Regions from separate parts of the Marinomonas sp. BSi20584 genome, predicted to be linked through region 2. Evidence: predicted binding sites of a transcription regulator. Region 2 holds the regulator's gene; each other region holds the start of a gene.
What was found. Region 2 encodes sigma-54, which starts transcription at its own class of promoters, with help from an activator protein. Its sites were predicted from a motif close to TGGCACNNNNNTTGCTNT; they were not measured.
Positions count from the first base shown of each region.

Region 1 (8,125 bases), on a different contig from region 2:
CTTGATAAAACCAAATTTAAGCTCTTCTTTTTCTGCATAACCCAGCTCCGCATGAGCTGCTCCAGATAAAAGCGCAGAGCCCAACAATATAGAAAAACTAATTTTTTGAGTGGCATTAACGAATCTCGGCAAGGGAATTATCGTTTTCAAAAATCTTAGGTTCATAGTCACACTCCGCTTAAGGGGTTAAAAAGTACAAAAACAAAAAAAGGCGCATGCGAATCACAAAAAAATGTGTTCGCAGGCGCCTTTGCCATTCAAAGAAAATCCTACATTGGACTATCAATAATGTGGGTGATAATTAACGGTCGTTGCTAATTCCACCAATTTTTTTCAAAACTTTATGTCTATGTGTTTTACAAAGCACGCAGCGTGCCAATAAAACTAACCTTATGATTTATAGGTTTTTTACCTTAAATCCGCTGTCTAGATAAAATAATTCAGCAGGCCAAATAAATCTATTTGCCCAGTTATCATGCATAGCGCACTAAAAAAAGACACGTACAAACTACTTATCAAAACCATTTAAAATGCCATTTGGATGTAAGCGGATCTTTCCCGAAGCAACAGAATCCAACCAAGTAGACTCATCTTCGACAGACAAATGCCAATCCGTGTTGTTTTTTTCTTCCGTCAAACCTAATGCTTTGTAATAAAGATCCTGACGATAAACCTGCTCCGCCACGTCGTTCAGTGACTTAATGTCACCCAGTTGCTGCCAGCGGTGCATTTGCGCCATGATCCATAATGCATAGCTCGGCAAAGGTTTATTAATATCGCTACCAGAAAAACGCTGATACGCCTTCATTGGCCAATCGAATTGCCCCTTTGGTTTAATCGCACTAAAACCATAAACCAGCTGCTCTAACGTGCAATTCAAATAATCAGGATGACTTAAGATACTCAGTAATTCAGTCTGGTTATTTGGTTCATCTACCCACAAACAAGCTTTTTCCAAAGCGCGAATAATTGACAAATATACTTCTAGGTTATGTTCAGCCCATACGGAATTTACGCCAAAGACTTTTTCCGGCGTACTACCCCAAATTTCATATCCAGTAACCAACATGTGGCCTATACCTTGCTCCACTGCAAGACTGTTCCAAGGCTCACCTACGCAATAACCATCAATATCACCTTGTCTTAAACTATCAAGCATTTTTACCGGTGGAACTACAACTATTTGCACATCTTTATCGGAATCAATTCCAGCTCGACTCAACCAATCTCTTAACTGATAGTTATGGGATGAGTAAGGATAGACCATCGCAAAACGCAATGGAGCTGCATTAGCTGCTCGGCCATCTAGCAACCTCTTCAATGCCACGCCAGTTCGAATATCAACCGAAGATTCAGCATGGTGCTGTAGCTCTTCGTACAAAGCGTTACCAATAGTGATGCCATTACCATTATGACTAACAGTAAAGCTGGTTTGCATGGGTGTCTTAATGGTGCCAATTCCTAAACTAGCAGCAATCGGCATAGACGCCAACATATGCGCACCATCAAGCAAATTGAAGGCCACTTTATCGCGGATACTTGCCCAAGATGCTTCTTTAGATAACACCACATCCACGCCTTCTTGAATAAAAAAGCCTTTTTCTTGGGCAATCACAAAAGGCGCACAATCGATTAATGGAATAAAACCAATCCGCACAGACTCGCTAGTTTGAATAATATTATTTGGCTGTATCAGGTTCATTTTGAACCTCCCATCAATTCCATCACAGATATGATATTTCGAGCGACGTCAGTCATTCGCTGACTACGATCCATCGCTAGTTTCCGAAGCGCTTGATAGGCTGCGGGCTCATCACATTTTTGATGTTTCATTATCAAACCTTTTGCTTTGTCTATCAGCTTACGGTCTTCAAGCTGACTTTTTACAGATTCCAATTCAGATCTTAGCGCCTGAAATTCTCTAAACCGGGCAATCGCAACTTGCAATAACGCTTTCACGCTACCGCTGTTAACACCATCAACCACATAGGCACTGACACCCGCTCGAATAGCTGCTTCTACATGTCTGGAATCATCTTCTTCAGCAAACATAACAATGGGACGAGGATTATCTTTGGTGAGTCGCGACATGTTTTCCAACATATCTCGATCAGGAGATTCGATATCAATAATTACCATATCTGGTTGAAATTCCGTTACCGCTTCCGTTAGGTTTTTGGCATTTTCCAGTCGTCTAATAACACGATAACCACTGTCAATCATGGCCTGTTCTACAATAGCGGCTCGCGCAGGCTCATTATCAACAAGCATCACGGTTAATTCTTTTTCAGGGGGCGCAGGCATGGTGCATTCTCTTAAAAATCGTAAAATCACATTCAGATAAAATGCAAGATATGCGCCATTTCGACACATTAATTTTCCGGAGATTAGAGGCAAAAAAGGCTCTAAATAGAGCCTTTTAAGAGTAATTAACCAAAAAGTAACACACGAATAATAGGTAAGAACTGAAGCAGTGCAAGCTAGCGCTAATAAAGAACCAAATTAATGCACAGCATATCGAGTCTGTGCAAGCAGAGCTAAAGCCAAGCGGTCTTTAGTGTTGGTTTTCTTAAAAATAGACGTCAAATGCGCTTTTACAGTACGCTCTGTAATACCCATTTCAAGTGCGATTTGCTTATTAGACAAGCCTTTCGAAACACTGTGAGCAACATCTAATTCACGTTCAGACAAGTCATCCAGTTCATCGTTGTGAATCTCTGCGGGCGCGGTAGATTGCATAATAAGCTGTTGAATAAATGCTTTTCCGCCCCAGATTTCACCGGAGTCAACAACCGAAAGCACCAGAGAAAGTTGCTCTTTACCAATATAAGGAGCACATTGCCCGCTAACGCCAACAGAAAAAAGTCTTAAAGCGGCAGCTTGACTTGATTGATTAGGAAACACGATAACTTTTTGCTTTGGAAAGGCTGAACAAAGTGCAACCACTTCTTCAACCTGTTTAGAAAAAAATTTATCTTCTAAATAGATAAAGCAGTAAGTGAAGCTAGACGATGCCGCTTCTAATGTTTGATATACCTCTTCAAATGTCTCTGCTCGTACCAATAAGGAATCCACACTGACTATTTGATTCCAATGTTTCCATACGGCGTCATCTGTATTCCAACACAAAGTTTTCAAAATAAGTCTCGTCCTATTAAGTGCGATGAACCATTCTAACCAGCAAATAATAACGTATTGTTAACATTTGTAACTGTTCATTGAGCTTGAAAACTTTTTTGTAATTACCGTTCACGAAGCGCATTTTGTTTTGCTTTTAAAATTGGCTTAAGCAAATAATCCAATAAGGTTTTCTTACCAGTAATTATATCTACTGTCGCTTGCATGCCTGGAATAACGGGCAATGGGGCTTGCTCTGTTCCTAAATAGTTTTTATCAGTCCTCACCCTGACCAAATAAAAGCTATTGCCCTCTTCATCAAGAATAGTATCGGCACTGATGTTTTCAACTATGCCATGCAAACCACCAAATATTGCAAAATCATAGGCGGAGAGTTTAACCACGGCACTCAAATCAGGTTTAATAAAACCAATATTTTCAGGACGTACTTTTGCCTCAATCAACAATGAATCTTCAAACGGTACAATTTCAAGCAAATTCATACCGGGCTTGATGACACCGCCAACCGTATTAATTTGAATCTGTTTCACGATACCTTTTACTGGTGAACGAACCTGTGTTCTTGATACTTTATCTTCAAGGGATACATTACTTTCACGTAACTGATCTAATTTACTTTTTACTCCAGTTAGGTCTTCTTGGGCATCCGCCCTAAATTTCGCTTCACCTTCGGATAGTTTACTTTGCGCTTCTTTCAGCGCTGAACGCGCCCGAGGAATCGCTAACTGAGTTGCTTCCAAATCCCCTTGCAACTGATTGACTTGGCGTTCGAGCTGCAATAACTCAACCCTAGACACGGCTCCTTGCTCAAACGCAGGTCGAGTTAATGCCAGCTCTTCTTTCGAAAAAGCATAACTCTGTTTTAAATTTTCTAGTTTTGCCTGTAACTCAACTATTTCTTGTTTCTTTTGCTCAATCTGCTGCTGAAAGCCAACCTGGTTAGTCCGTAAAGACTCTAATCTGTTGTTATATAAATCAAGTTCACGCTTTACAACCAGCGGATAATCTTTCATGATTTCCGGATCAAATTTAGGCTCCAGACCATAAGATTCAGCCTGTAAACGAGTCGCTCGAACTTTTAAATTAATCGATTCGGCTTGCTGCTCACGCAATGATGACAAGGCTTCAGTATTTTCTATCGTCATCAACACTTGTCCACTATCGACCACTTGACCTACTTTGGCATTAATTTCTTTTAAAATACCACCTTCAAGGTTTTGAATCTGCTGGACTTGGCTAGAAGGAATAACTTTCCCTTCGCCCACAGTAACTTCATCTAAAGCCGTATAATTAGCCCACACCAATGCCGCTGCCACGAAAATAAAAATCACCCAAAGGATAATTCTACCGCCACGTGGTGTTTTCAACATCAAGGCCGCATTTCGGTCTGTCAGATACTCTAAATCATCTTGTGAAATCGAATTTTTATTACTCATTATTAACTGACCTTCAACTTGCCTTGACGAAGCGCTTCATGCACTTGCGCTTTTGGACCATCAGCAATCAAGCGACCATTATCCATAACGATAATTCGATCGACCATATCTAGCATAGAGGCCTTATGTGTAATCAAAATAAGGGTTTTGTCTTTCACCCCTTCTATTAAGCGACGCTTCATTCGAGACTCTGTGGTGTTATCCATCGAAGCTGTCGGCTCATCCAAAATCAAAATTGGTGGATCAAAAAGTAGTGCCCTTGCGATAGCAATACTTTGACGCTGCCCCCCAGATAACAAGGCGCCACGTTCACCAACAATACTGTCTAAACCGCTTGGTTTACGATTGGCAAACTCAGATACTCCGGACAGATCTGCCGCACGAATAATGGCATCGTCTTCCATATAAGGAACGCCCATCACAATGTTATCTTTTATCGAGCCATAGAATAAATTCACATCTTGCGAAACTGCACCAATATTCCGACGTAGATCGGTTGGGTTTACTTGGCGCAGATCCACGCCATCAATTCTTATAGCGCCGCTATCAGGTGTATAAAGCCCTGTCATTAATTTACCAAGGGTCGACTTACCAGAGCCGATCCGGCCAATAATAGCGACTTTTTCGCCTTGCTTAATATTAATATTAATAGCACTAACTGCGGCTTGTTCTTGATCAGGATAAGCGAAGTTAACTGCTTCAAATTGAAATTCTCCCTTAAACACTGGGCGATGAACAAACTTGACATCATCCGGGTTTTCAACTGGCGAAGACATAATTTCATTTAGAGATGTAAAAGCAGATTTTGCTTGGTTATAGCGTGTCGCTAAACCAGCTACTTGCGCCATAGGGCCAAGCGCCCTTCCAGTCAACATAACAGACGCAACCAAAGCGCCCATACTCATATTACCTTCAGATATTTGATACACCCCAACAATGACAATAATAACGGTAGTTAGCTGCTGAGCTACCATCGCAAAAGAGGAAGAAGATTGTGACAACTGACGAGTTTTGACTCCCCAATCAGCAATGTTACCAACAGCATTTTCCCACTGTTTCTGCATCACGCCTTCAGCATTATTGAGCTTCACACTTTCCGCGTTATACAAACTCTCAATCAAAACCGCATTTTTTTGTGATGCCGTTTTTTGACCCTCTTCGATAGAGCGACGTAATGGGATTTGAATGATGATGCTATAAAGGACGATCAGAGCAATGGTTACAATGGGAATATAGCCAACAGGACCACCAATCAACCAAATCACACCAATAATCAGAAACATAAAAGGAATATCAACCAAAGTGGTGATAGACGCCGATGTAATGAAGTCTCGAATACTTTCAAATTCTTGTAGGTTTTTGGCGAAAGCCCCAACAGACTTAGGCCTTGATGCCATGGTGATATTATTTACTCTGGAAAAGATAGCTGCCGATATCAAGATATCTGATTTTTTGCCAGCTATGTCAATGAAATAAGCCCGCAAGGTTCGCAATAAAAAATCAAATAAGTACACGACAGCAGCGCCGATGGCCAACACCCAGAGTGTATCAAATGCATTGTTCGGCACAACTCGGTCATAGACGTTCATCACAAAAAGAGGACTAGCAACAGCGAAGATATTGATTAATAAAGACGCAATAAACACGTCTCGATAAATTCGCCAAGAACCAGAAATAGTTCCCCAGAACCAATGCCCTTTTTTACTTTCTTTTTCATCGCTTTTTTCAGAGCGTTTATCAAATTGATACAAAGGACGAACAAAGAAGCAATAACCAGTACAAGACTCGGCAAGCTTATCGATAGGAAGAGTAATTTCCCCCTCACCAGATTCTGGACGAAGTATTTTTGCGGTGCCTTGCTTTTTATCCAATTCAAGTAGAATACAGGCTTGCTGATCCCTTAATAGCAACACCGCGGGCATGACCATGTTGGGGATTTTTGCGATAGGTCGTTTAACAAAACGAGTACTAATGCCAATACGCTTAGCCGCACGCTGAAAAAGTTCTGGTGTCATTGCATTGTCGGTAATAGGTAAACCTGAAGCAATACCATCCGAAGTATAAGGATTATGAAAGTATTTGCTTAACAGTACTAAGCAATCTAACAGAGGATTAGGGTATTCTAACGAAGCACCTTGTGTATCCCACTGATCAATATCTTCTTTAGAACCATCTTCAACTTCTGCATCCGTCTTCCCTTCGTCTGATTCATTTGTAACTTCATTTTCTTCATACGAATCATTTTCTAAAGGTGACGAAGAGTTCTGTTCTGAACGACCAGAGTCAGACATACTCTATATTCTCCTAAAACTACCGAAAATCTGTTTTTTTATAAACAAATAGCTTATTAATTATGGTCTAGAATAGTGTTTATTAAGTAATATGTGAAGCGAACTTATGCCTTACTACAAATTGAAACACAGAAGGAAATCAACATGCTATACGCAAAAGTCAATGAGAATGGTGTAATTATTGATGTCGCCACATCTCAATCAGATGAGTACAAACTACTCGTAGCACCAAATGATCCGACAGTTGCTAGCATATTGGAAAAAAAATTCACTACAGCAAGCACTAGCACCCAAGAAATACTCGCTAGTTCTGACGGTGAAATGATGCGAATACTTGAAGATTTGGTAGACCTTCTAACTGAAAAACGCTTAATACAATTTACTGAATTGCCCCTAGCGGCACAGAAAAAATTACTCGGTAGAAAATGGGTTCGTGGCGTACACAGTAGTAGCGACGAAAGCTTAATGACAGATAGTGGTATTGCCGAAGGAGACGATGAAGACGCTTTAATCTAAAGTATCTTCATTTTTAAGGAAACAAGATAGCGACATCGATCTACATATCTTGTGCACGACCGATTAGAAATCCTTGACCGCCCGATACATCAAAACGTTTCAATGCTATCCATTGTTTTTCGCTTTCAACCCCCGTCGCAATCACTTCAATGTTTAAGCTATTAAACATCTTACACAAAGTGTGCATGAAGAAAGACTCAGACTCTTTGCCTGCAGCCATTCGGGTATAAGAAGAATCTACTTTGACATAATCCGGCATCAAAGTTTGTAAATATTGAAAGGCAGAAAACTGCTTGCCCACATTATCAATCCCAAATTGCACTCGCTGTGTTTTTAGCATCTGAGCCAACTCATTCGCCTGTGCCTCTTCAACCAGAACACTCTGCTCCGAAATCTCAAACATCAATTTACTTTTTACGTCTGCATTAAGGTTACTCAATGTTTTATCTAACCACGTAATAAAAGCAGGTTTAGCGTAAGAAGAGGCTGACAAATTTACGGTTAATGGAACAGTAAGCTGCCTCGATTTAATGTGTTCGATCACTCGCCCAATAATGACTTGGTCTATTTGACTACCTAAATCAAACAGTTCAGCCAAACCAATAAAATACCCCGCATGATACTCTTTCCCAGCATGCTCCAAGCCCATAAAGACTTCTTCATGAAGAATAATTGGCGTTTCATCCAAAGTTGTAATTTTTTGTTTTTTAAGTTTGAAAGATTTATGCCGTATTGCTGATTCTA
Region 1 covers NZ_KZ454868.1:261,191-269,315, forward strand. The annotation lists gene TY87_RS01230 (CmpA/NrtA family ABC transporter substrate-binding protein) at 1-165, opposite strand, end outside; gene TY87_RS01235 (CmpA/NrtA family ABC transporter substrate-binding protein) at 509-1,702, opposite strand; gene TY87_RS01240 (ANTAR domain-containing response regulator) at 1,699-2,304, opposite strand; gene TY87_RS01245 (helix-turn-helix domain-containing protein) at 2,503-3,138, opposite strand; gene TY87_RS01250 (HlyD family type I secretion periplasmic adaptor subunit) at 3,243-4,574, opposite strand; gene TY87_RS01255 (type I secretion system permease/ATPase) at 4,577-6,865, opposite strand; gene TY87_RS01260 (hypothetical protein) at 7,010-7,381, shown strand; gene TY87_RS01265 (bifunctional diguanylate cyclase/phosphodiesterase) at 7,422-8,125, opposite strand, start outside.
Region 1: TY87_RS01240 (ANTAR domain-containing response regulator) is a predicted target of sigma-54. The motif match lies at 2,345-2,362, and genes of this name have one in related genera.

Region 2 (8,125 bases):
TTATAGTTAGTTAAAGTCTTGCTAGCAGGCGCCATTCCAGGAACTGTTTTGGCAAGAATCTCGCCTAGGTTACTGGCGGTCTGATACTGATTCTCTATCTGCTGGCGGTCAATCACTGTAACAGAGTGGGCGAGTTCTTTGACTTCCATGCCCTGGCGAGTGGCAGTAACTTTTACTGCCTCCAGCTCTACAGAGGTACTGATATCTTGTGCAATTGAAGCGATCGAGAATGGGGTGGTGGTCGCCAAAAGAAGTAGGGATGTCAGATTTATATTCGGTTTCATGGGTGCTCAACTTCCATATAAAATATTAAAGTTAATTATGATAATCATTATCGTTTGATTTTTCAATAATTTTCCTAAATTTACACAGATTACTGAAAGAGAATTTGATATATAGATAGATTCCCATTTTTAATAGGTACAGGTTTGGCGGACACTAAATGTTATTATTTGTTCGGCCAAGGAGAAAGTTATAAGACATCTCGTTTACAAGAAAGCGCACATGTCGTTGCACGAGTGCCAAAAGATATTTAAGAGATTATTATGATATCTGGTGCTTCAATATCTCGTTTTTATTTACGTCGCCTTAGATAAGATAAAGCAAGAAGTAGAGCGCACATCATCGTGTAAAAATGGCAGATGTACTGCTATTCAAGGAGAAGCTTTCTAGTGCCAAGGGATCAAGAGAAGAGACTCTTAGTTTAATTGCTAACTTTGAGCAAGAGTCAGATTCGATGTAAGGGAACTATAAAGATCCGGAGATCACAGTCGAAGATTTGCTAATAAAGCTTGATCGTTCAGTGCCAAGTTTTACACATTTAGTAAGAGGGTCATGACTTAAGAGCTGTCTTGTGTTGTTTTTAAAGTAACGGCTTCAGGTGATTTTTTTGTGTTTCAGACGCCACCAATAAAACAGTTATAGAAACAATAAAACCGCCAGTTGGGCGGTTTTATTGTTTTAGCGCTTGGACTAAGTGATCAACCTTGGCTTACGAACTTCATGGAGATGGAGTTGACGCAGTGGCGGATGTTGTTTTCAGTGAGTCTTTCCCCTTCAAATACATGACCTAGATGGCCTTCGCAATTGGCGCAGACTATTTCTATACGACGGCCGTCGGCATCTGGTACGCGTTTTACAGCATTGGGGATTTCGTCGTCAAAACTTGGCCAGCCGCAGTGAGAAATGAATTTGTGTTCTGAGGTGTAAAGCGGCGCTTCGCATTGGCGACAAACATACAGGCCGCCTTCCATTGTGTCGGTGTATTCTCCAGTGAATGGGCGTTCGGTGCCTTTATCAAGGATTACACTAGCTTCTACAGGTGTAAGCTTGTTGTATGGTTTACTCATAAGACTTGTTCTCCTGTCACTATAATGGACGTTAATAGCATAAATTATGTCATGCCTTATCGCTGTAGACTAAGACAATAAATTGCACGGCGAGTTCGAGTTTTTGTGGGCGTTAGTTTTTAGTAGGGAGTGGGCATAAAAAAGCCCATCTTAAAGACGGGCAATTTTATGTACGGATACGCCATTATCAATGTATAGCGTCGATCTTTGGACTTGAGTTTAAGATTATTCCATTAAACCAAGACGCTTTTCTTCGGCTTCACGTAAGAAACGGAAAAGTTTTTTACGGTTTGTGGTGTTTCCTTCTTGTGACACTTCTTTCTGAGATTGGCGAATAAGCTGTCTAAGCAGTTGGATGTCTTCAATCTGTGGGTTTTCTTCTAAGTATTCAGACAGTACTTCTTTGCTGTTCTCGCCAATTAGCATGTCGCGTTTAATCTCAAGCTGATGAAATAGCTTGTTGTAAGCGGCAGAAGTGGAATCGAAAAGCGCTACACGGTGCGCTATGGCTTCGTGATCTTCTGTGCGCATTACCTTGCCGATGTATTGCAAGTGTCTTCTCATGGCTTCATGTTGCTTTATGCGGCCAGCTTCAACGAATGCTTCGCGTAGAGTGTCAGACATTTCCACTTTTTTAAGCTGATTTTTGCTTAGGCCTAGTAGTTTTTTTCCAAGATCTTGCAGGGCTTCCATTTCACGCTTGATCTGGGTTTTGCTCTTAGGGATTTCTTCGTCGTTGTTTTCAAATTGATCAAAATCTGTCATGGGAACCTATATTAGAAAAATAGTAGCGAGACCAAGGAAGGATAGAAATCCAACCACGTCGGTCACGGTAGTCAAAATTACGCTGCCGGCTAGGGCGGGGTCGATGCCAATTTTTTTTAGTAGAATTGGCAGAAGTGTACCAGTGGCCGCTGCAAAAAGCAGATTTATTATGATAGCGCCTGCAATGATATAGGCAATCTTGATGTTGTCAAACCAAAGTGCGGTAAGTGCGGCTATTACTGTTGCCCAAACAAGGCCATTTATGAGTCCAACAATGAGCTCTCTATTAAGTAGCCAGCGAGTATTGGTAGAGCCTATCTGATTTAGTGCGATACCGCGAATGACCAGTGTCAGTACTTGAGAGCCAGCTATACCGCCCATGCTAGCAACGATTGGCATGAGTATAGCTAATGCGACAACTTGGTCTAGTGTCTCTTGGAATAAGCCGATAACGTAAGACGCTGTAAAGGCGGTTATTAGGTTTATGCCAAGCCACACTGCGCGTCGCTTGGTGGTTTTCATGATGGGTGCGAAGGTATCTTCGTCATCATCAAGACCCGCCATGCTTAACATGGAGTGTTCGGCTTCGTCACGGATAACGTCTACAACGTCATCGATGGTGATGCGGCCAAGTAGTTTTTTAGTTTTGCTGTCAATAACGGGAGCGGATACTAGGTCCATTTTTTCAAAAAGCTGCGCGACTTCGCTGGCAGGCGTTTCTGCGTCAATGACGGTGAATTCTGTTTCCATGATATCGCGCACTGTAGCGCTAATATCTGATACCAGTAGTTTGGTAAGTGGAAGTATTCCTAAAAGGCGATCTGAACGGCTGACAACCAGTAAGTTGTCTGTCATGTCTGGTAGTGTTGAGTGTCTGCGTAAATAGCGAAACACTAGATCGACGGTAATGTTTGGACGTATGGTGATGGTGTCCGTATTCATCAAGCCGCCAGCAGAATCTTCCGAGTAGCTTAATAGTGCTTCAACTCTTGTTCTGTCTTGCGTGGACATTGACGCAAGAACTTCTTTTACGACCTTTTCTGGTAGGTGTTGCAGTAAGTCTGCAAGGTCATCGCTTTCAAAATGTTCGGATACGGCGATAAGTCGCTCTGTATCCATGTTTTTCATGAATTGTACGCCAATATCTTCGCTTAGATATTGAAGTACTTCGCCTTCATTCTTGGCTTCTATTAACTCCCAAAGAAGCTTACGCTCTTTGGGAGGAGAAGACTCTAATAGACGAGCAACATCCTGTGCGGGCAAAGCGCCGTTAAGTAAATAACGGATTTGCATGGTGGTACCGGATTCGAGCGATTCGGTGACCGTTTGGAGGTGATTTAGAGTGTTTTGCTCTGACATATAAGTCTTACTCGTCTTCACCAAAACGATTATTTATTAATTCTATTACCGCTTTTATTGCATCTAACTCGTCTTCACCATTGGTTTTGATGCGAATTTCTGTGCCTTTGCCGGCAGCAAGCATCATCATCGCCATGATGCTTTTTCCGTCAACATTTCGGCTATCTTTTTCTATGGTGATATCGCAAGAAAAGCGAGTGGTTGTTTCAACCAATTTGCCAGCAGCGCGAGCATGCAAGCCAAGTTTATTTATGATCGTGACGGACTCTTCCTGCATGCTTTTTTCCTATATTAGTGATTCAAATATATTGAATAGTTCTTCATTGGTCTGTGCTGTGCGCAATTTATCCAGTGCTTCTGGAGATTGGGCAAGTTCTGCTATTTGAGCTAGTGTTGCAAGGTGTTGGTCACACTCATGAGGTGGAACAATTAATGCAAATATTAAGTCTACCGCTCTTTTATCGATGGAATCGAAATCAATCGGAGTTTGCAATGACATAACGACAATAGCGGTATGGTTTGCAGATTCTAGGCGACAGTGTGGAATAGCTATGCCGTTGCCTATGCCTGTACTACCTAGCTTTTCACGACCTAGTAGTGCGTCATAGACAGCTTCGTTGTCACAATGCAGTCGATTGGAAGCAACTTCAGCAATGCTTTCAAGTACTCGTTTTTTACTAACAATATCTTGTTTTGCGAGAACGAGTTCCGCTTTTAATAATGATTTCAAGGACATGATAAAATGGTTTCCGTTTAGATCAGTCGTTTTCGTTCATTGGAAGGAGGGATGTTCATCGCCTCTCGATATTTGGCTACAGTGCGTCGAGCAACCTGTATGCCTTGGTCTGCTAAAATAGCAGCTAGCTTGTTATCGCTTAACGGTTTTTTCGCCGGTTCATCCGATACAAGCTTTTTAATCATAGCTCGTATTGCGGTAGAAGAACATTCTCCGCCAGAGGCGGTGTTTACATGGCTGGAGAAAAAGTATTTCAGCTCAAAGATGCCTTTTGGTGTGTGCATGTATTTCTGTGTTGTTACCCTAGAAATAGTTGACTCATGCATACCTACTTCTTCTGCGACATCATGAAGAACCATGGGTTTCATGGCTTCTTCCCCTAGTTCGAAGAAATCAATTTGTCGACTTACAATGCAGCTTGCCACTTTTAATAAAGTTTCGTTGCGGCTCTGTAGGCTCTTCATGAACCATTTTGCTTCTTGAAGAGATGTTTTTATGTAAGTCACATCTTCTGCTGTTGCTGCTGCAGTGCTAGCCATCGCTGAGTAAGTCTCATTGATTTTGATGGGCGGCAAAGCGTCATTATTTAGTTCCACTTGCCATACGTCATGGCGTTTTTTCACTGTGACATCAGGAATAACGTAGTCCGTGTCGTCAGCGTCAATAACTGAGCCTGGGCGTGGGTTGAGCTGTTGAATCAAATTGACGACTTCTTTTAGTGCTTCGTCTTTGAGCTTTGTCTTACGGCTCAACTGAGCAAAATCTCGATTACCTAATAATGGTAGGTAATGATCAATAAGATTGTATGTGCTCTTATACAGCGGGTGGCTTTGGAATGCTTCTAGTTGCACAAGAAGGCAGTCGCGTAGGTCAATTGAGCATACGCCTACAGGGTCAAAGCGCTGCAATCTATGCTGCACTGCAATGACTTCTTCAATATCTAGATCTTCTAATTCAGTGCCGAGAGATTCCCAGATGTCATCGGGAGAAATGCTTAAGTAGCCATCAGGTTGAACGCATTCAATGATGGCGTAAGCGATTTCAATGTCGCGATCTGACATGTGGGTTAAATTTAATTGCCATATAAGATGGTCTTGGATGCTTTCTGCTGGTGCGTTACGGCTTTCGAAGTCGCTATCGCCTTCGTAGCTGTTGTGATCGCTGACAGCTGCAGAACTTTGATAGGTATCATCCCAGTTACTATCTATGGATAGTTCTTCAGGGATGCTTTCTGTCCACTCAGATTCTACGCGTGGTTCTTCGCTATTATTGTCGACTGTTGTATCGGCAGCGCTTTTTGATTCTATGCTTGCAGGGATGTCGTGATGAATTTGTTCGTCGTCGTCGAGCTCAAGCAATGGGTTCGATTCAAGAAACTCATGAATTTCTTGTTTTAAATCCAACGTAGAAAGCTGCAGCAAGCGAATAGCCTGTTGCAGTTGTGGCGTCATAGTCAGCTGTTGACCAAGCTTTAATTGTAAAGACTGCTTCATAGAGCAACTCTTTCTTCTATTTGAATGAATTGGAACGAGTTATGCATACTACTCCCTTTCTACAGCAATGATAAGGGGTTACAGACGGAAGTCGTCGCCTAAATAGACCTTTTTTACTTGTTCATTGTTGATGACGGTACTGGCATCGCCAGATGCAATGATGTAACCATTGCCAACAATGTAAGCTTTATCACAGATGTCTAGTGTTTCTCTGACATTGTGATCGGTAATTAAGACACCGATTCCACTTTCTTGGAGATGTTTGATTATGTGTTTTATGTCACCAACTGAGATAGGGTCTACGCCAGCAAAGGGTTCATCAAGTAGGATGAATTTTGGGTTCATGGCAACCGCTCTCGCTATTTCAACCCGGCGCCTTTCTCCTCCTGATAGTGCCATTCCTAGGTTGGTGCGAATATGGGTGATATGAAACTCTTCTAAGAGTTCTTCTAGTCTTTCTTGTTGCTGTGCTTTTGTTAGCTTTTTGCGGGTTTCTAAAATGGCTAGGATATTATCTTCTACAGACATTTTCCTAAAAATAGATGCCTCTTGAGGGAGGTAGCCAATGCCTTTTTGAGCACGAGTATGCATGGCGTCATGAGTGATGTCTTGGCCATCAATAAATATGCCGCCAGCGTCGTTTGCTACCATGCCAACTATCATATAAAAACAGGTGGTCTTACCCGCGCCATTAGGGCCGAGTAGGCCAACGGCTTGGCCAGACTCAACGGAAATAGATACATCCTTTACGACTTGGCGTTTTTTGTAGCTCTTCGCAAGGTGTTTTGCTTCTAGTAGTGCCATCTATTTTTTATTCTCAGGTGCTTGTTTATCTTTTGGCGCTTGCGGTTGTAAGGTCATTGATACGCGCCCTGAATCTTTTTTCTCAGCACTGAATGTGCCGTCATCAATCATGTAGAGGATGTAGTCTGCGGTGATGGAGTTCTGCATTCTGCTTAGGTAACCATCACCAATAATTTCTAATTTTGATTCGCTGGTTAAATAATGTATTTCATTGCCTTTACTGATAACAATGTTGCCGCTCCAGTCTATCTGCTGACTGAATTTCGCAGGTTTTCCTGTGGCTTCTAGGCTGCTAAATTTTCGGGTCTTAGCGTCTGTTGTTACTTTAAGGTATTGGGCCTGAATTTCAATGGTACCTTGCTTAACAAATACATTGCCTTTGTATATTGCTTCGCCTGAATTTTGGTCGAATGATGCCTCATCAGCTTGTATTTCTAATGGCTTGGTTGTGTCTTCAGGTAGTGCGTATGCGTATTGGCCAATTAGGGCTGAAGTAAGCAACACGCTGACGTTAATGAATCGTTTCATATTTTCCTCGTACAGATCCTGTCATCACGACTTCTTCTGAGTTTATATATGTTGTAATTGTGCCAGCAGAAGTCTCTCCTTGAGTGGAGATAAGCGTTGCATTTCCATAGCTGGTTAGTGATTGATCTTTATCTAAATAATGTATGTTATCTGCACTTAGCTTTATATCTTCAGATTGAAGGTATTTTTTAGTCGCTCTGGCATTTTCGGTTAATAGAATATCATTACTTCCGTCTTCAATAACCCCTTTATCTGCTTTTGCGCTCCAATGACCTGATTTTGAGTAGCGCTCGACGTTCGGCATTTCTAAGAGTGTTGTGGATTTTGCTATGTAGTGCAGCGTTTGTTTAGCGTCAAGTGTTTCGATCAGAAGTCCGTCAGCATCAAACTCTTTAACTTTGACATTAGTTATAAAGTAGTCTGGAGAGCTGCTCAATGAGTCTGTTTGAACGAGGTTTTGTATAGGTGCTGCCCCATACCAACCTAAAGAGGCTACTACTATTAAAGTAGCCCCAATGATTAAAAGGCTTTTGGGTTTTGTTAGTGTTTTTAACGAAAGCATTACACCGAACCGTTTGAGCTAATAATAAATAAATAAACACCATAAGAAGCAATAAGCGGTAAGCCTACCCATCTAGGGATACTGTTGTTTTTCGTTTTCTTGAAAATGAAAATGGCAAGAGCGAGAGCAACTGTTAGGCCTAAAACCCAAGGGAAATCTCTGCTTATCACGCTTTGATCTACTAGTCCTGGAGCAATAAGGGCTGGTAGTGGTAATACGGTGGCCAAGTTGAAGATGTTTGATCCCAATATATTGCCAATTGCTATATCGTGATGGCCTTTTCTGACGCTGCTAATTGAAGCCGCTAGTTCAGGTAGGCTGGTTCCAACTGCAACGATAGTAAGGCCTATAACTAATTCGCTTACGCCTAAAGCGGTTGCTATGCCTATTGCACCCCAGACAAGTAATTTAGAACTTCCTATCAATACAGCTAATCCGATTAGTGCAATGATGAGGGATTTGCTGACAGAGGTTCCATCGTCTTCTGGTAAGCCTTCTTTTAAATCTTTTTCTAAATCTTTACTGCCTC
Region 2 covers NZ_KZ454896.1:25,181-33,305, reverse strand. The annotation lists gene TY87_RS20120 (TonB-dependent receptor) at 1-284, opposite strand, end outside; gene TY87_RS20115 (methionine-R-sulfoxide reductase) at 981-1,349, opposite strand; gene yjgA (ribosome biogenesis factor YjgA) at 1,575-2,114, opposite strand; gene mgtE (magnesium transporter) at 2,121-3,473, opposite strand; gene TY87_RS20100 (HPr family phosphocarrier protein) at 3,481-3,750, opposite strand; gene ptsN (PTS IIA-like nitrogen regulatory protein PtsN) at 3,760-4,209, opposite strand; gene TY87_RS20090 (RNA polymerase factor sigma-54) at 4,227-5,702, opposite strand; gene lptB (LPS export ABC transporter ATP-binding protein) at 5,781-6,506, opposite strand; gene lptA (lipopolysaccharide transport periplasmic protein LptA) at 6,507-7,034, opposite strand; gene lptC (LPS export ABC transporter periplasmic protein LptC) at 7,018-7,596, opposite strand; gene TY87_RS20070 (calcium/sodium antiporter) at 7,596-8,125, opposite strand, start outside.

Region 3 (8,125 bases), on a different contig from region 2:
AACCCAGTTATGTGGAGTACAGACATAAAGAGCATTACCGAGCTTCAAAGGCGTTGCTTCGTAAGTTGTTTCCCCCACATCTTTCGGGCCTTTTTTATCGCCGGTTTGATACTGCCAAGCGACTTGAAGCTGATCGGCATTATCCGGTGTGATTTGAGCTAATGGCGAGAATCGCTGACCTAAATTACTACGTCCGTAAGCGTTCCACTCGCCCTGATTAACATCACCAGTATCGGCATCAGACATGGTCACTGACCGTGTCATTTTACCTTCAACAGTCGTAGGTGACGTCATAAACAAAGGAGAAATAGTAACTAAAGCGGTTGCAACCCAAACTGGCAATAACAAACGTCCACCACTGCGGCGCTTAAATAAAGCCAATAAAAGAAGAGGAACGGCGAGGATTAAGAAAAGCCCCATTCGCGTTGCGAGAGGCCACCAGCTTAAGCCCGACTCCATAATCGACCAGATTAAGGTTCCAATCAATAAAAGAGCATAAATAAGGTTGGCGACTTTATTGCGCTTTCTTAACAACAAAGCGACAGCGATAAAGGCAACGCCAGCAACAACATAGTAGAGGCTGCCATCAAGTGACACTAGCCAGCCACCACCCAACAGCAAAGCCAAACCAATAACTAAAAACAGTACCGAGAGAACAATCATATGACACAATCCCTTCGAGTTTAATTCGTTTGTTTAATTCATTTAATCTAGGAGTAAAGAAGTAAAACGACCGCAGAACAGCCATCACACCACCTATTTACCATAGATGATTACAGCTCAAAGGAAAAGTGTAGAGTATAAAATGACAAAATAGACTTTTTTCTTACATATTTATAAAGCAATACCCATGTCAATGCTCAATTCTTAGTCACATCATGGCCATACACTGCATCTAATTTAGACTGGATAACACTAGGAGCAAAGCGCCCAGCAGCTTGAAGTGCTTTTAATTTCATTCTGCCGAACACACCACCGTGCATGTGATATAAGCCAGCATTGGCTTTCGACATTTGCTGAATTTTAGTAGCACGAGGTTTACGCACTTGCTCATATTTAAGCAAAGCATCACTCAAGGCATAATTAGACAAACACTTAGCTAAAATATATCCGTCTTCAATCGCCATCGCGGCACCTTGCGCCATGAAAGGCAACATGGGATGACAAGCATCACCCAACAAAACCACTCGACCTTTGTGCCAGGTAGGCAGTTCATCGCGGCCATTTAACGCCCATAAAAACGTACTGCTCGCAGACTTGATTAACTCACTAACTTCAGGGTGCCAATCTGCAAAAGCGCGCTTTAACTCTTCGACATCACCCTCTTCACGCCATGACTCAGACCGCCAATCGCTGCGCTCTTCCACAGCTACGAAGTTCACGTAGTCGCCACCACGCAAATAATAACTCACGAAATGCCGACCAGGACCAGCCCAAACACACGCATCAGGTTTAACATCAACAGTCAGATCACTGACAGGAATAACGCCACGCCAAGCAACTTGCCCCATAAAGATTGGGCATTCTTGTCCTAGCATTTGCTCACGTACTTTTGAGCGAATGCCATCTGCACCGATCAATAAATCCGCGCAAAACTCTCGGCCATCTTCGAGCAATAAACAGACTTGCTTGAGCTCAGTATTTTCACGATAGCCAATCACCACCGCATTTAGCACCAATTCGACACCCGCCTTTGCACAGGCTGCAGCTAAAACCTGATGCAAATCCGCACGATGCAGATGCCAATAAGGCGCACCATAACGCGCTTCAGCTTGCTTACCTAAAGGCGATTTGAGGTAGTATTCGCCGGTTTTATAATCTCGAATAGCAGCATGTTGAGGTTTAAAAACAAACTGACTTAATTCAGATTCTAAACCTAGCTGTCGCAATACTTTTAAAGCATTAGGGCTTATTTGCAGGCCTGCGCCAACTTCACCAAGGCTCGCAGCTTGCTCACACACTACCACTCGAACACCTTGCTTAGCCAACGCTAGCGCAGCGCACAAACCGCCAATACCTGCACCAGCAATCACAACACAATTAACTTGCCCCACTCATCTTTCCTCTTTGTTAGCGATGCTTTTGCAATAATTAAAGGCGCCATAGTAGCGAATTCCGGCCTAAATAAAACCGACCTATGTCACTTATCATGGAACAAAAAATGTAAAAAAACTTTTCAAATACTATGGCTCGATCCTTGCTTTATTCTCTAAGTAGTGCGAAAACACTATGCATAGCCTAGTAAATCAAGGTAATGATATGGCTAGGTTCCACCTTACAAAGTAAAGAAGTCTCCCCAATGTGGGGCGGATGCACAAAAAAAGCCCACAAATGTGTGCAAGTTTAAGGCACCCACCTCCGGCTTGATAAAGAGAACGAGGTATACATGGAAAAACTAACGAGCCATTATCAGTCATCTGATTTTTTTGACGAGTTAATAGATGACAAAGGCGCCCCAAGATCTCCGGCAAAACAACTCTTGGGATATTTGGACAGTCTTTCAGAAGACGAACTAGAAAAGAGGCGCCTCACCGCAGAAGCAACGATACAAGAAATGGGCATCAGCTTCACGGTCTACACAGAGGAAGGCAATATAGACAGAGCATGGCCCTTCGATATTGTCCCTAGAACCATAGAAGCCTCAGACTGGAAAATAGCTGAAGCAGGATTAAAACAACGTCTAACCGCTCTTAACCTTTTCATCAACGATCTCTACCACGACCAAAACGTCATCAAAGACGGCATCATCCCAGAACATATCATCAAAGATTCCAAAAATTTTAGACCAGAATGCGTTGGCGTATCACCAGCCTACGGCGTATGGGCGCATATTTGTGGTACCGATCTAGTACGAGATGAAAATGGCGACTTCTTTGTTTTAGAAGATAACTTACGCGTACCTTCTGGTGTGTCTTACATGTTGGAAAACCGCGCCATTACTAAGCGAGTTCTTCCAGAACTGTTTGAAAACGAATCAATCTTACCAATCGATTCTTACACCTCGCAATTGTTTGACACCTTGGCCTCTTTGTCGCCAAGAGATATAGAAAACCCTGAGATCGTAGTGTTAACACCGGGTATTTATAACTCCGCCTATTTTGAACACGCCTTCTTGGCGCAACAAATGGGTGCTGAACTAGTTGAAGGCAGCGATCTATTTGTCGACAACGACGACTGCGTTTACATGAAAACTATTGATGGTCCAGAGCGCGTAGATGTAATCTATCGTCGCATTGACGATTTATTCATCGACCCAGAAGCGTTTGATCCTGAATCAGTCCTAGGTGTTGCTGGTCTAATGCGCGCATGGCGAGCAGGTAATGTCGCACTAGCAAATGCGCCGGGTGCAGGTGTTGCCGATGACAAAGTGGTTTACGCTTATGTCCCAGACATCATTCGTTATTACTTGAACGAAGAGCCGATCCTTAACAACGTCGAAACCTTCTTGTGCGATGACCCAGAGCAACGCGCCTACGTACTCGCCAACCTAGACAAACTGGTTGTTAAACCGGCCAACGAATCTGGCGGTTACGGTATGCTAGTCGGGCCTCATTCAACGAAGAAAGAACAAGCACTGTTTGCCGAGTTAATTACTAAAAATCCGCGTAATTACATTGCTCAACCAACGTTGAAATTATCCACCGCACCAACGCTTATATCCAAAGGTGTCTTAGAACCTCGTCACCTAGACCTTCGTCCATTTATCTTGCAAGCTAAGGAAACCTACGTCACCACTGGCGGCCTAACTCGCGTTGCCATGAAAAAAGGTTCCTTGGTCGTTAATTCGTCACAAGGTGGTGGTAGTAAAGACACTTGGATTGTTGAAACAAAGGGGCAGTAACCATGTTATCTAGAGTCGCAGAACGCTTATATTGGAGCGCACGGTATTTGGAACGCGTTGAAAACACAGCCCGCTTGGTCAGTGTTTATGACGACCTATTATTCGACCTTCCAAAAAACATCGAAGTATCTTGGTATAACTTAATCGAGATACTAAGTGGCGAAGAAATTTTCGAACAACGTTATAAAGTAAAAGACGAACGTAACGTAGTGAAGTTTCTTTTAGCCGATGACACAAACTCAAGCTCTATGCTGTCATCATTAAAAATGGTGCGGGAAAATATCCGGACCACTCGTGATGCGGTTCCTAAAGAAACATGGGAACTAATAAATGAACTAGATCTATACGCACAACAGAATATCAAGCAAGGGATTAACCGTTCAGAACGACATCTTTTCTTGAATACTATTATTGAAGGCTGCCAAAAAATCATCGGCCTCTTTGCTGGTGCAATGAGCCGTGATTCAGGCTGGCATTTCCTCATTATGGGACGTTATTTAGAACGTGCTGATATGGGAACACGTATTCTTGATGCGGCCGTGTCTTTAATGTTGAAATCTGAGCCAGAAGCAAGAATTCAACTTGGACAAGTGACTTGGTCAAAAGTATTAAAGTCTCAAAGTGCGTATTTGGATTATCGCCGCACCGTTAGAACGTCTATCAACGGAGCAAAGGCTACTACATTCTTGATGAATGACCTTTGTTTCCCACGATCTCTAGCTTACTGCCTAGGTCAAATAGGTGAAGCGGCGACAAAATTACCACGCGCCGGTTTAATTACCGCTAAGGTAGATAAACTTTTAGAATTTGATTACCCAATCAATAGTTCAGAAGATTTGGATGAAGACTTTCACAACCATCTCAATGATATACAGATTGCCATTATCGAAATAAATCACCAGATCACCGAAAACTGGTTTCATTTTCGGCAAGGAGACGCTGCATGACCATTAGAGTCGCAATACAGCACAAGACCACTTACGAGTTTGACCGTTTTATTAACGTAGCTCCTCACGTTTTAAGACTGCAACCGGCTGCGCACTCACGCACAAAAATTCATGCTTACTCGCTTAAAGTTTTGCCTGAAACGCATTTTATCAATGTGCAACAAGATCCGTTTGGAAATTTCCAAACTCGCTTAGTGTTTCCCGAAAAGACCAATAAGCTAGAGTTTTACGTGGAAGTTATCGCCGATATGACGGTAATCAACCCATTCGATTTCTTCGTTGAAAGCTACGCGGAAGAATATCCATTTGCCTACGATAAAGCGCTTAAGAAAGAGCTCGATCCTTACTTACAAGTAACTGAATCTTGCCCGTTATTGGACAAATGGCTATCTACGGTTGATCGTAAAAATACGCCGATTAACGATTTTCTCGTGGCGATCAATAGTCGCTTAGCAGCGGATATTGGTTACGGAATTCGTTTAGAGCCAGGCGTTCAGACTTGCGAAGAAACCCTGACCCTGAAAAAAGGTTCTTGTCGTGATACATCATGGTTACTGGTTCAAATACTACGTAGCCTTGGTCTAGCAGCACGTTTCGCGTCTGGTTATCTAGTACAACTAACGTCTGACGTGAAAGCGCTCGACGGCCCATCAGGCCCAGAAGAAGATTTCACCGACCTACACGCATGGTGTGAAGTATTTTTACCTGGCGCAGGCTGGGTTGGATTAGATCCAACTTCAGGCCTATTCGCCGGCGAAGGTCACATCCCTCTAGCTTGTACACCAGAGCCGGCTTCAGCAGCACCGATTACTGGCTTTGTTGACGAATGTGAATGTGAGTTTAGCTACAGCAATATTGTAACTCGTATCCATGAAGATCCGCGTGTGACAAAACCCTATGCAGAAGGCGAATGGGACACCATCAAAGCCTTAGGTTTTGCGGTTGACAAACAGCTTGAAGACGGCGACGTTCGTCTAACAATGGGTGGTGAGCCAACGTTTGTCTCCATCGACGACATGGATTCAGAGCAGTGGAATACCGGCGCATTGGGCGCAGAAAAGCTTAAACTAGCCAAAGACTTGCTGATTAAAATGAAGCAAGAATTCGGCGCTAACGGCCTACTTCATTATGGCCAAGGCAAATGGTATCCGGGCGAAGAAGTACCGCGCTGGGCACTGGGTTGTTTCTGGCGCACCGACGGCGAAGCGTTATGGAATGATCCGAAATATTTAGCGCGCGTAGACAAAGACTACAAACACACCATTAAAGATGCCCAAGCTTTTGGCGAATTATTGTGTGAAAAACTAGCATTGGATAAGCAATATCTACAAAGCACCTACGAAGACACTCTGTATTATTTATGGATGGAGCAATCGCTTCCTGCGGATGCCGATCCAACCAAAGCCGATTTAAAAGACGATTTAGAACGCCGTCGTCTAGCAAAACTGCTTAGCCGTGGTTTAAGCACCACAACTGGCTTCGTTTTGCCGTTAGAATTCGATACGGTAAACAATCGTTGGAATAGCTCCCTTTGGCCAATGCGCAGTGACGTTATTACCTTGATTCCGGGCGACAGCCCAATGGGTTATCGTTTGCCACTGAATTCTTTACCAGCGCAAGCCGAAGAAGATCGTATTCCCGAGCGTGATCCGTTTGATCCTCGCCAACCTTTGGCGAACAAAAAAGACAACGCGGTATTAGAAAGCGTTGCCAAGCAGCATTTCGCTAAAAAACCAGCAGCACCTGCCCTAGCGCCAGAAAAAACGTTGAAAAACGTGATTCGCACTACCTTGTGTATCGAACCACGTGATGGCCGCTTGCATGTATTCATGCCGCCTATGACGCATCTTGAGCATTTTGTGAATGTTCTTGAGCATCTTGAAGCGGTTGCGAAAACCCTTGATAAACCTATCGTTGTCGAAGGTTACGAGCCACCAAAAGATCCGCGCTTGCAGAAATTCCTAATCACGCCAGATCCAGGTGTTATCGAGGTGAACATTCACCCTGCGGCAAGCTGGAAAGAATTGGTTCACAATACCGAAACTCTATATCACCAAGCCTACCTTTCTCGTCTAGGCGCAGAAAAATTCATGCTTGATGGTCGCCATACCGGCACAGGTGGTGGTAATCACGTAACGCTTGGAGGCCGTACACCAGCAGACAGTCCGCTGTTACGTCGCCCTGAGTTACTACAAAGTTTAGTAACCTTCTGGCAGCATCATCCAGGTTTATCTTATCTTTTCTCTGGCATGTTTATTGGCCCAACTAGCCAAGCACCACGTCCAGACGAAGGTCGCGACGAAGCCCTATATGAAATGGAAATCGCTTTCCAAAACATGCCGTCTGGTTTTGTTGAAGAACCTTGGTTAGTCGACCGCTTGATGCGTAACTTGCTAGTCGATATCACAGGTAACACGCATCGTTCTGAATTCTGTATTGATAAGCTTTACGCAGCTGGCAGCGCCAGCGGTAGACAAGGTTTATTGGAATTCCGTGGTTTTGAAATGCCACCGCATCCGCACATGTCTCTCGTGCAAATGCTGTTGTTGCGCTGCTTAGTTGCACGCTTCTGGAAAGAACCGTACAAAAAGCCTTTGGTTCGTTGGGGCACCAGCTTGCATGACAAATTCATGCTGCCACATTTTGTTTGGCAGGACGTTAAAGAAGTGGTCGAAGATCTTCAGCGCCATGGTTTCCCATTCAAACTAGAATGGTTAGCACCATTTGAAGAGTTCCGTTTCCCTCATTATGGTCGTCAAAAAATCGATGACATGGAAATTGAACTTCGTTGGGCAATTGAGCCTTGGCATGTTCTAGGTGAAGAAATCACCGGATCGGGTACTGCTCGCTACGTAGATTCTTCCGTCGAACGTTTGCAGGTAAAACTATCTGGCTTAACCGATGGACGTTATGTGCTTAGCTGTAATGGCCGTCGCGTGCCGATTCGTTCTACAGGTCGCAAAGGCGAATACGTTGGCGCGATTCGCTACAAAGCTTGGGCGCCACCATCTGCCTTGCACCCAACACTAGGGACAGATACGCCACTAATATTTGATTTAATCGATACATGGAACGGCTTATCTGTGGGCGGTTGTACTTATCATGTGTCTCACCCAGGTGGACGTACGTATGACAATGTACCAGTCAATAGCAATGAAGCGGAAGCTCGCCGTGTGAACCGTTTCTGGGATCACGGCTTCACTCAAGGCACGCTATCTCCACCGCCAGCCTTCAGTGCATTGCGCTCTTTTTACCCGAATGGAGACGAGCCTCGTGCAATGTCACCACCAGCTGAAGAGCCAATGAATGAATATCCGCATACATTAGACCTAAGGAA
Region 3 covers NZ_KZ454876.1:56,697-64,821, reverse strand. The annotation lists gene TY87_RS09110 (glucose/quinate/shikimate family membrane-bound PQQ-dependent dehydrogenase) at 1-663, opposite strand, end outside; gene TY87_RS09105 (FAD-dependent monooxygenase) at 861-2,054, opposite strand; gene TY87_RS09100 (circularly permuted type 2 ATP-grasp protein) at 2,387-3,841, shown strand; gene TY87_RS09095 (alpha-E domain-containing protein) at 3,844-4,788, shown strand; gene TY87_RS09090 (transglutaminase family protein) at 4,785-8,125, shown strand, end outside.
Region 3: TY87_RS09100 (circularly permuted type 2 ATP-grasp protein) is a predicted target of sigma-54. The motif match lies at 2,187-2,204, and genes of this name have one in related genera.

Region 4 (8,125 bases), on a different contig from region 2:
GTAAGCCGTCAACTGTTAGTGGTCGCTTTATCCTGACTTGCTTGCCATTTATAAAGATGCCCTGATACTTCTTTCGACACTCTGCCTTTGAGACTTTCTTTCTTTTCTTTTGGGCCGGAGTGAGCTTGTTCTTAACCTTTATCATTCTAAACCTTTTAGTGCTAATGTCTTATCACACACAATAGAACTATCTATCATCACTTATCCATTAGCTAAGCCTCTACACACTTCACCTGAGAGATAAGATGTCAAGTCACCACGATCATATGACTCGTTTTCAGAGGTAGCTTACTAATTCTTGTTAATTTCGTCTGTGTTATCCATTATCTTCTCAAATCTAAACATCTCATCGTCATCTTCCTCATCATGAATTTGGCGTGAATCCTGGTGAGGGTCTGGATGGTTTCGGTTATAAAAATCGACAATCTTGAAACCGCACCTGTTTACGTAAAAATGAATATTTCTTTTCTCGAAATAGGGTGTAACTGTTTCCCAGACTTTAGTAAACGGGAATTCTTGCTCAATCGCTTTCCAAGCCTTCAAACCCAAACCTCGGCTTTGTTGACTGGTCGCAATGAAGAAAAGTGATAAGTTGTTCCGACCGCTGATTGGGTCTATCACCAAAACAGCGCCACCAACATGTTGCTCGTCTTCCATGATCCAGTAAATCACGGCTCCCGTGGTGTTGAATGACTTTTCAATATCATCATCAGAGGGAATCGGCTCTTCAAGCGGATGCCCAAAATCAGCCTCTGCCGCCACACGGAAAGAATCCTGCAACGCCAATTTAAACTCGGTGAGACCGCTCGGCTCAGCTGTGACAAGCTTTATTTTTTGGCTCTCTTCTCGTTCTTGTACCACTGTACCCTCAACAGACATCAAATAATCTTTAGAAATTTAACACCACACTTACGGCATTGCCAACTGCGTTATTTCCTTGATACGACTGACTTCTAGAGATGGGTGGCTTGGTAAATGCTCCGTATAACGTGCGCCTAAGTGGCGCAATAAAGCTTAGCTATACTAAGTGAAGAATCAGCGCAGCCAAGCTTTTTGCGCCCCCCTTAATGCGTTTATTATGAGTAAAATCACTCCGATAATTCAGTTAATAAACTGTCTTTATGTTGTTGAGAGCTCTCTATTAAATCTAAAATTTCATTGCATTTTAAAGCAAGCACTTCGCATGAAATCTCTAATTTTCCGAGATACATTGCACTTGCCATAACATGATATTTGATAGCTTGCAGGATCATATATAACGAAAAAAAGTATTGTTCTGCTTTTTTAGCAGATGTAAAACCATCATGATTTAAAGAACGGCATAGCAATTGATTGAGGAGATCTTCAGGGTCATTGTGGGATTGTGAACACAAAGCTGTGTATATTGTTCTATAACCTATTTCATCATTAATTAGTCGAAATCTATCGAATGCACTTGGCCATTTTGCATCGTAATTATCGATATTAACTCCTTGGGCTAACATTGCACGTTTTAAAACAGCCTCATAATCGCTCAACGCATTATTTTTATTCTCAATTAAATCTCAGTAGTGATTTTTTATGCTTTCATCAACATTTGAAATATCAACGGTGGATTTCCAACTTATATTTTGCTTCAACTCCACCTCAAAATGATTTTTAAAATATGAAATAATCTTCCCTAAACTATCTTCCAAGCTAACATAGTGGAGATTTACAGCCCCTTCAATAGCTGTTCTGCAAGAGGCTTCACAAGATTGTAGTTGCTCAATAATAAAAAGACTTAACGAACCACATACGTATTCATAACTTCTCTCATACATATCATGCATTATTGGCCAATATGTTTTTTTAGAAATATTTGCTAGATTTTCTTTCTCTGAAGCTCTTACGAATTCATCCGTACTCTCTAGAAAATAAATTGCCTCTATAACATAATCATTTAATTCTATGTCTTCCAAGATGTATCTTTTCTTTAAAAAATTTTGGGAATGCATGCTCAAGGTTAAATCCTTTTACTCATAACAATTAAGGGTTATACGACAGCGTAGCTGCGGCTATAACCCACTGTTGAACGGCTGCGTTGTCTATATAGGGGATTTGCTTTTTTCATGGTAGGACTTCCCTGTTATATAACTCGCTCAATACCAAAGTCTGTTTGGACTATGTAGCTTCAGGTGGTCTTTGATCACCGCTATGTTGGTTGGTTCTTTATTTGATCTTTTGTAGCGCGATTTGACCCGTGAGGCAAGCGATTCCCTCAGGCCTTATGACCTGATCTGTTTTTATACTCTGATCTCTACGTGTGCTAACGCTAACTGCCATTGTCCCATGGCAGCATGATTCGAAGCCGTTCTGTCACCTTACTCTCAGATACATCGCCAAGATAAACAACGGCACGCTTTCCACAAGCAGGGCATGAGCAACTTGATTCCGCTGTTTTTTCACTGTCTTCCTTGGTTCGTCGCTCGTACATGTCTAATTGCTTATCTACCCACTTTTTTACTTTTGTTCTTATCGTATTCAATATAAATAATGATCTGCATCCAAAAGAAAGCTGCGCTTTCGCGGCAGATCACGCTTCGCTCATCGTGCCCTACGAGTGAGGGTGTTTATGTTCAGCAGCGAGGAGCAAAGCAAACGCCAAGAGCGAGGTCAAACGACAGTGTCGAGCGGTGGTGTTTGGTTTACTCCAAGCGCCAAGGTGGAAGTCAGGGTCAAAGCCCCGAAGAGCCGAAGTAATAACCCCTCCCTAGCCCTCCCCTTGGAAGACATAAGGGGAGGGAATAATTACATTGTCGGACTAAAACAACGATCAATTTTCAATCAATAAACCAGTCGATTATGGCGCATTGAGATAAAAATGCACCAAAACTAGGCGTTTTTAGGTGTTCGTTTTCTTGCAATAATAACGAGTAATACGCCACCTAGGACGCTTAACGTGGCTATGACGAGGTGTAAAGTTATGGATTCATTGGCAAAAACTACGCCTCCTATTGTGGCAATGATAGGAACGAGTAGCTGTAACACGGCAGCCATGGAAGCACTAAGATAAGGCAAGACGGCGTACCAGATGGCGTAACCAAGACCAGACATAATAGCGCCAGAAGTGACCGCTAAAATAACGCCTTCAAGTTGTGCGCTCTGTGACTGCTCAGCATTGAGATGAAGAATGACCAAGGCAATCAGTAATATGGGAATAGTTCGAACGAAGTTAGATGTGGTGGCAAACAAAGGCTTAGCCGAGATTTTGCCTCGCCAGGTGTACAACCCCCATGCCACGCCTGCTAGCGTCATTAAGACAAAGCCAAGCAAAGAGGGAGACGACAAAGTAGGAAGCACTAAATAGACAAAGCCAGCAAAGGCTATCGCCAGCCCTAACCATTCCAACCAAACCAGCTTCTGTCCTGCCCATACGGCAAATAAGATCAAGGTCAGTTGTACGGCACCAAAGAGTATTAAGGCGCCCATTCCGGTCGATAACGTCACGTAGGCATAGGAAAAACCCAAGGCATAAATAAACAACGCAAAGGCCGATAACCAGCTACCTTCTAACCACGCTATTTTCAAATCATTGCGCTGATGCTTGAGACCTTGAAACACACAGAGCAAAACCAAGGTAGCGGCTCCGCTAAGCAAGCGCCATGTGGTGAATTGAGCCGGATCGATAAGTCCATCGTTAAGCGCCAGACGACACAAAACAGAGTTCGCCGCGAACGCCAACAAAGCCAGAATCACAAAGACACATAAACGTAGCAAACTTGTCATCTATTTGTTCCATAGCCTAGTTAATCTTAGGCATGTACCTCATAAGGAAAAAGCCACTTTTACGCACTGGCACCAGATTTGCAAGACTTATACTAACGTCCACCAGCGGTATTTTGATGGACCCAAAAAGGAATCGACATGACAACGCTTTTAATTTTTACCGATTTGGATGGCACATTACTCGATCATCACACATACAGTTTCAAACCAGCACTGGCGGCCTTACAGTCGCTGAAGACTTTTTCTATTCCTTGCGTGATCAACACCAGCAAGACTTTTGTTGAGCTTGTGTCTCTTAGACAAGAGCTCAACCACCAAGACGCTTTTATCGTGGAAAACGGCTCTGCTGTTTATATCCCGAAGAATTTAGCCCTCTCTACAGACGAAACTTTAGAGGACTGCGGTGAGTATTGGCGCAAGTCATTCGGCCCAAGGCGCGACGAATTAATAGAACTAACCAATGATAAACAAGAGCAATACACCTTCAGACGCTTCAGTGAGATGACATGGCAAGAACTGGTTTCTATCACTGGCTTAAGTGAAGAAAACGCCAAGCAAGCCATGCAACGAGAATTTACCGAGCCTATAGTTTGGACCGATTCTAACCTGGCTCTTAATGCATTACGCGACGACCTTGCACCATTTGGCGTGCAAATTCAGAAAGGCGGCCGCTTCGCTCATCTGATGGGCGAGCACTGTGATAAGGCAAACGCCATGTTATGGCTCAAAGAATTGTATGAACAACAAAGCGACGAAGACGTTACCACCATGGCATTAGGCGATGGTGAAAACGACGTAGGTATGTTGAGCAAGGCTGACATTCCAGTCGTAATTCGCTCACCTGTTCATGCGCCACCAGAAATCCCAAATCGTTGCGATGCTTGGCTTAGCGACGCGTATGGACCAGAAGGCTGGGCACAAGCAATCAACAAAGTTTTGATTCAACAAGGCATTTTGTAAAGGCACTTTTTAACGACATAAAGAGAAGACACTACTAACAGTTATTATAAAAATATCAGGAGAACAACTATGGGCGACTTTCATCAAAACGGTATCATCACCACACTTCACAACTTGGCGCACCGCCCGTTAGAAGAAATGGAAAAAGAGCTGTGTGAGTTTGCTAAAACACGCCCAATGTCTCTTATCCTTCCTTGTCTGTATTCCGAGCTGGAAACAGACGCCATGCCGAATATCCTTAAACATTTACAGCAAGTTCCCTACTTGTCTGAAATTGTTATTGGCTTAGACCGAGCAACAGAAGACCAGTACCGACACGCATTAGAGTTTTTCAGCGTATTACCGCAAAACGTTAAAGTACTTTGGAATGACGGCCCTCGCCTACGAGAAATCGACAGCGTACTAAAAGGCGAACACCTGTCGCCATCCGATCCGGGCAAAGGCCGCAATGTTTGGTTTTGCATGGGTTACAACCTCGCCGCAGGTAAAGCGGAATCTATCGCCATGCACGATTGCGATATCGTCACTTATGACAGAGAACTGCTGGCTCGTCTTATTTATCCGGTTGCTAACCCGAATTTTAACTACGAATTTTGTAAAGGCTTTTACGCTCGTGCAGCTAATGGAAAAATGAATGGCCGCGTGAGCCGTTTATTGGTCACGCCATTATTATGCTCGCTAAAAAAAGTCTTTGGGCATTTGGATTACTTAGATTACTTAGACAGCTATCGCTATCCTCTGGCAGGTGAGTTTTCTTTTCGCCGCGATGTAATGACCGATTTGCGCATCCCGAGTGACTGGGGATTGGAGATTGGTGTACTAAGTGAAATGTACCGTAACTACTCTACCAACCGTTTGTGTCAGGTGGATATCGCTGACATTTATGATCACAAACACCAAGACTTGTCTGCCGATAATGACGATGGTGGTCTGTCTAAAATGTCCATCGACATTACTAAAGCTATTTTCAGAAAGCTGGCGACTAACGGCACTATTTTCAACCAAGAAACTTTCCGTACGATCAAAGCTACCTATTATCGTGTTGCACTCGACTTTATCGAGACTTACCGCAACGATGCTGAAATCAATGGTCTAAAATTAGATGTTCATACAGAAGAGCAAGCTGTCGAACTCTTCGCCAGTAACATCATGAAAGCTGGTAACCAGTATTTAGACAACCCGATGGAGACGCCTTTCATACCTAGTTGGAACCGCGTTGTGAGTGCTTTTCCTGGTGTGATGAATCAGCTTGCTCAAGCCGTCGAATTGGATATGGCCCAATATGGTCCTAAAAAATAATTAAGGCTCTAGATAAAAGAACTCTGGATAAAAGATCGGTCAAAAAAAGAACTGGCCCTTAAAGTAATCTTTTTGCTAAGTTGAACGTTACTACGTTGCTTTTCAATCACTAAAAAGACAGGTAGGTAAACATGGAAAATGCTCCTTTGTCGCATCTAGAACAGCGCTTAATCGCTCATTTGCAAGTCATTTACCCAAGCTTGGACAATAAAAATTTGGCGGCAAAGTGTTTAGCCACATTTAATCTAGATCCGTCAACTGAGTCTCCTCGCCCCCATAGAAACCTATGGGACCAATCTGACATTATGCTAATTACCTATGCAGACACCTTGCGCAGAAAAGAAGAAGCGCCGTTGGAAACCCTGCACAAATTTGTAAAAAGCAAATTGTCTGATTGTATTTCCGCTGTTCACCTACTGCCGTTTTTTCCTTATAGCTCGGACGATGGTTTTAGTGTGATGGATTACACAACCGTCAATCCATCCTGCGGACGCTGGGCCGATGTCGTGAATCTTTCGAAAGATTTTAAAGTAATGGGCGATTTGGTTATTAACCATTGTTCAAGCCGAAGCATGTGGTTTGAAAATTACAAAGCTGGCGTTGAACCGGGCGCGAGTTTCTTTTATGAAGCCGATCCAAATGCAGATTTAAGTGCTGTGGTTCGCCCTAGAACGTCGCCATTATTACGAGAAATACAAACTAAGAACGGTGAAAAACACGTTTGGTGTACTTTTAGTCACGATCAGATCGATTTGAACTTTGAGAACCCCGTCGTTCTATTAGAGTTCCTGCGCATTATTCGTTTGTATCTAGAAAAAGGCATTCGTTGGTTTCGTTTGGATGCCGTGGCGTTTCTGTGGAAGATCCCAGGCACCTCTTGTATCAACTTGCCACAAACCCACGAAATCATTCGTTTATTACGCTTAATGATTGAGCATTACGCGCCAGATTCCGTGATCATCACTGAAACCAACATACCCAATCAGGAAAATTTAACCTACTTTGGTAATGCCAACGAAGCTCATTTAATTTACAACTTCTCTTTACCGCCGTTGCTCATCAATAGCTTGGTGACCGGAAACAGTAGCCATTTAAAACAATGGTTAATGAGTATGGCACCGGCTCAGCAAGGTACAACCTATTTAAATTTCCTTGCTTCCCATGATGGTATTGGCTTGCGCCCAACGGAAGGCTTACTTTCGGAGTGGGAACTGGAAACGCTGATCAATACTATGAAGCGCTTTGGCGGCAAAATAAGCTCACGCACTACGCCGCAAGGCGAAGCTAAGCCTTATGAAATCAATATCAGCCTATGGAATGCCTTATCAGGATCAGCACTACACGGCCCAGATAAATGGCAGTTTGCTCGCTTCCTTTGCGCCGCTGGTGTAATGATGGCACTTGAAGGCGTACCCGCTTTTTATATTCATAGTTTATTTGGCACAGAAAACGATTTAGAACGCGTAGACAATACCGGCCAATTTCGCTCAATAAACCGTCATATTTGGGACATGGAAGATTTAGATCATGTTCTAAACACGCCAACCCATCATCAGAAAGTATTCCAAAGCGTAACGAAATTAATTCAAATACGTCGAGCACAGCCAGCTTTTCACCCAAATGCAACTCAGTACGTGCTGCACATGGGTGAAAACCTCTTTGCCTTCTGGCGTCAAAGCCTAGACAGAAGACAAAGCTTGTTTGCTGTTTATAATATGACAGACCAACCGCAAAATTTTAACTTGTCTGAACTTAACCTAATAGCCACCGATGACTGGACAGATTTAGTATCAGAACAAGTATACGAAGACCATTTAGGCAAAGTCACTTTAATGCCCTATCAGTTCGTTTGGCTTGCTAACAAGAACAGTAAGCTCAAAAGCAGTTAGTTTTCGTTTCATGTTTAGCAACACACCGTACTAGGTTATAGCCGCAAAACCTGCCGATAAAAATGAGACAATGATAACCATTATCAGCCATTGATAATGGTTATTTTTATTTCAAGCTCTTTTTATTTAAGACATAGGTAATTGTGAACATGATGAATTTAAGAAAAATCCTAGCCATCGGAACATTGGTCGCCTTCAGCCAGCTATCCACTGCAGAAACGCAATTGCCT
Region 4 covers NZ_KZ454889.1:52,914-61,038, forward strand. The annotation lists gene TY87_RS17670 (hypothetical protein) at 1-145, opposite strand, end outside; gene TY87_RS17675 (GNAT family N-acetyltransferase) at 292-879, opposite strand; gene TY87_RS17680 (hypothetical protein) at 1,089-1,517, opposite strand; gene TY87_RS17685 (hypothetical protein) at 1,545-1,940, opposite strand; partial or broken gene TY87_RS17690 (IS91 family transposase) at 2,294-2,503, opposite strand; gene TY87_RS17695 (DMT family transporter) at 2,854-3,747, opposite strand; gene TY87_RS17700 (HAD-IIB family hydrolase) at 3,886-4,707, shown strand; gene TY87_RS17705 (glycosyltransferase family protein) at 4,777-6,006, shown strand; gene TY87_RS17710 (alpha-amylase family glycosyl hydrolase) at 6,138-7,895, shown strand; gene TY87_RS17715 (ABC transporter substrate-binding protein) at 8,045-8,125, shown strand, end outside.
Region 4: TY87_RS17700 (HAD-IIB family hydrolase) is a predicted target of sigma-54. The motif match lies at 3,815-3,832, and genes of this name have one in related genera.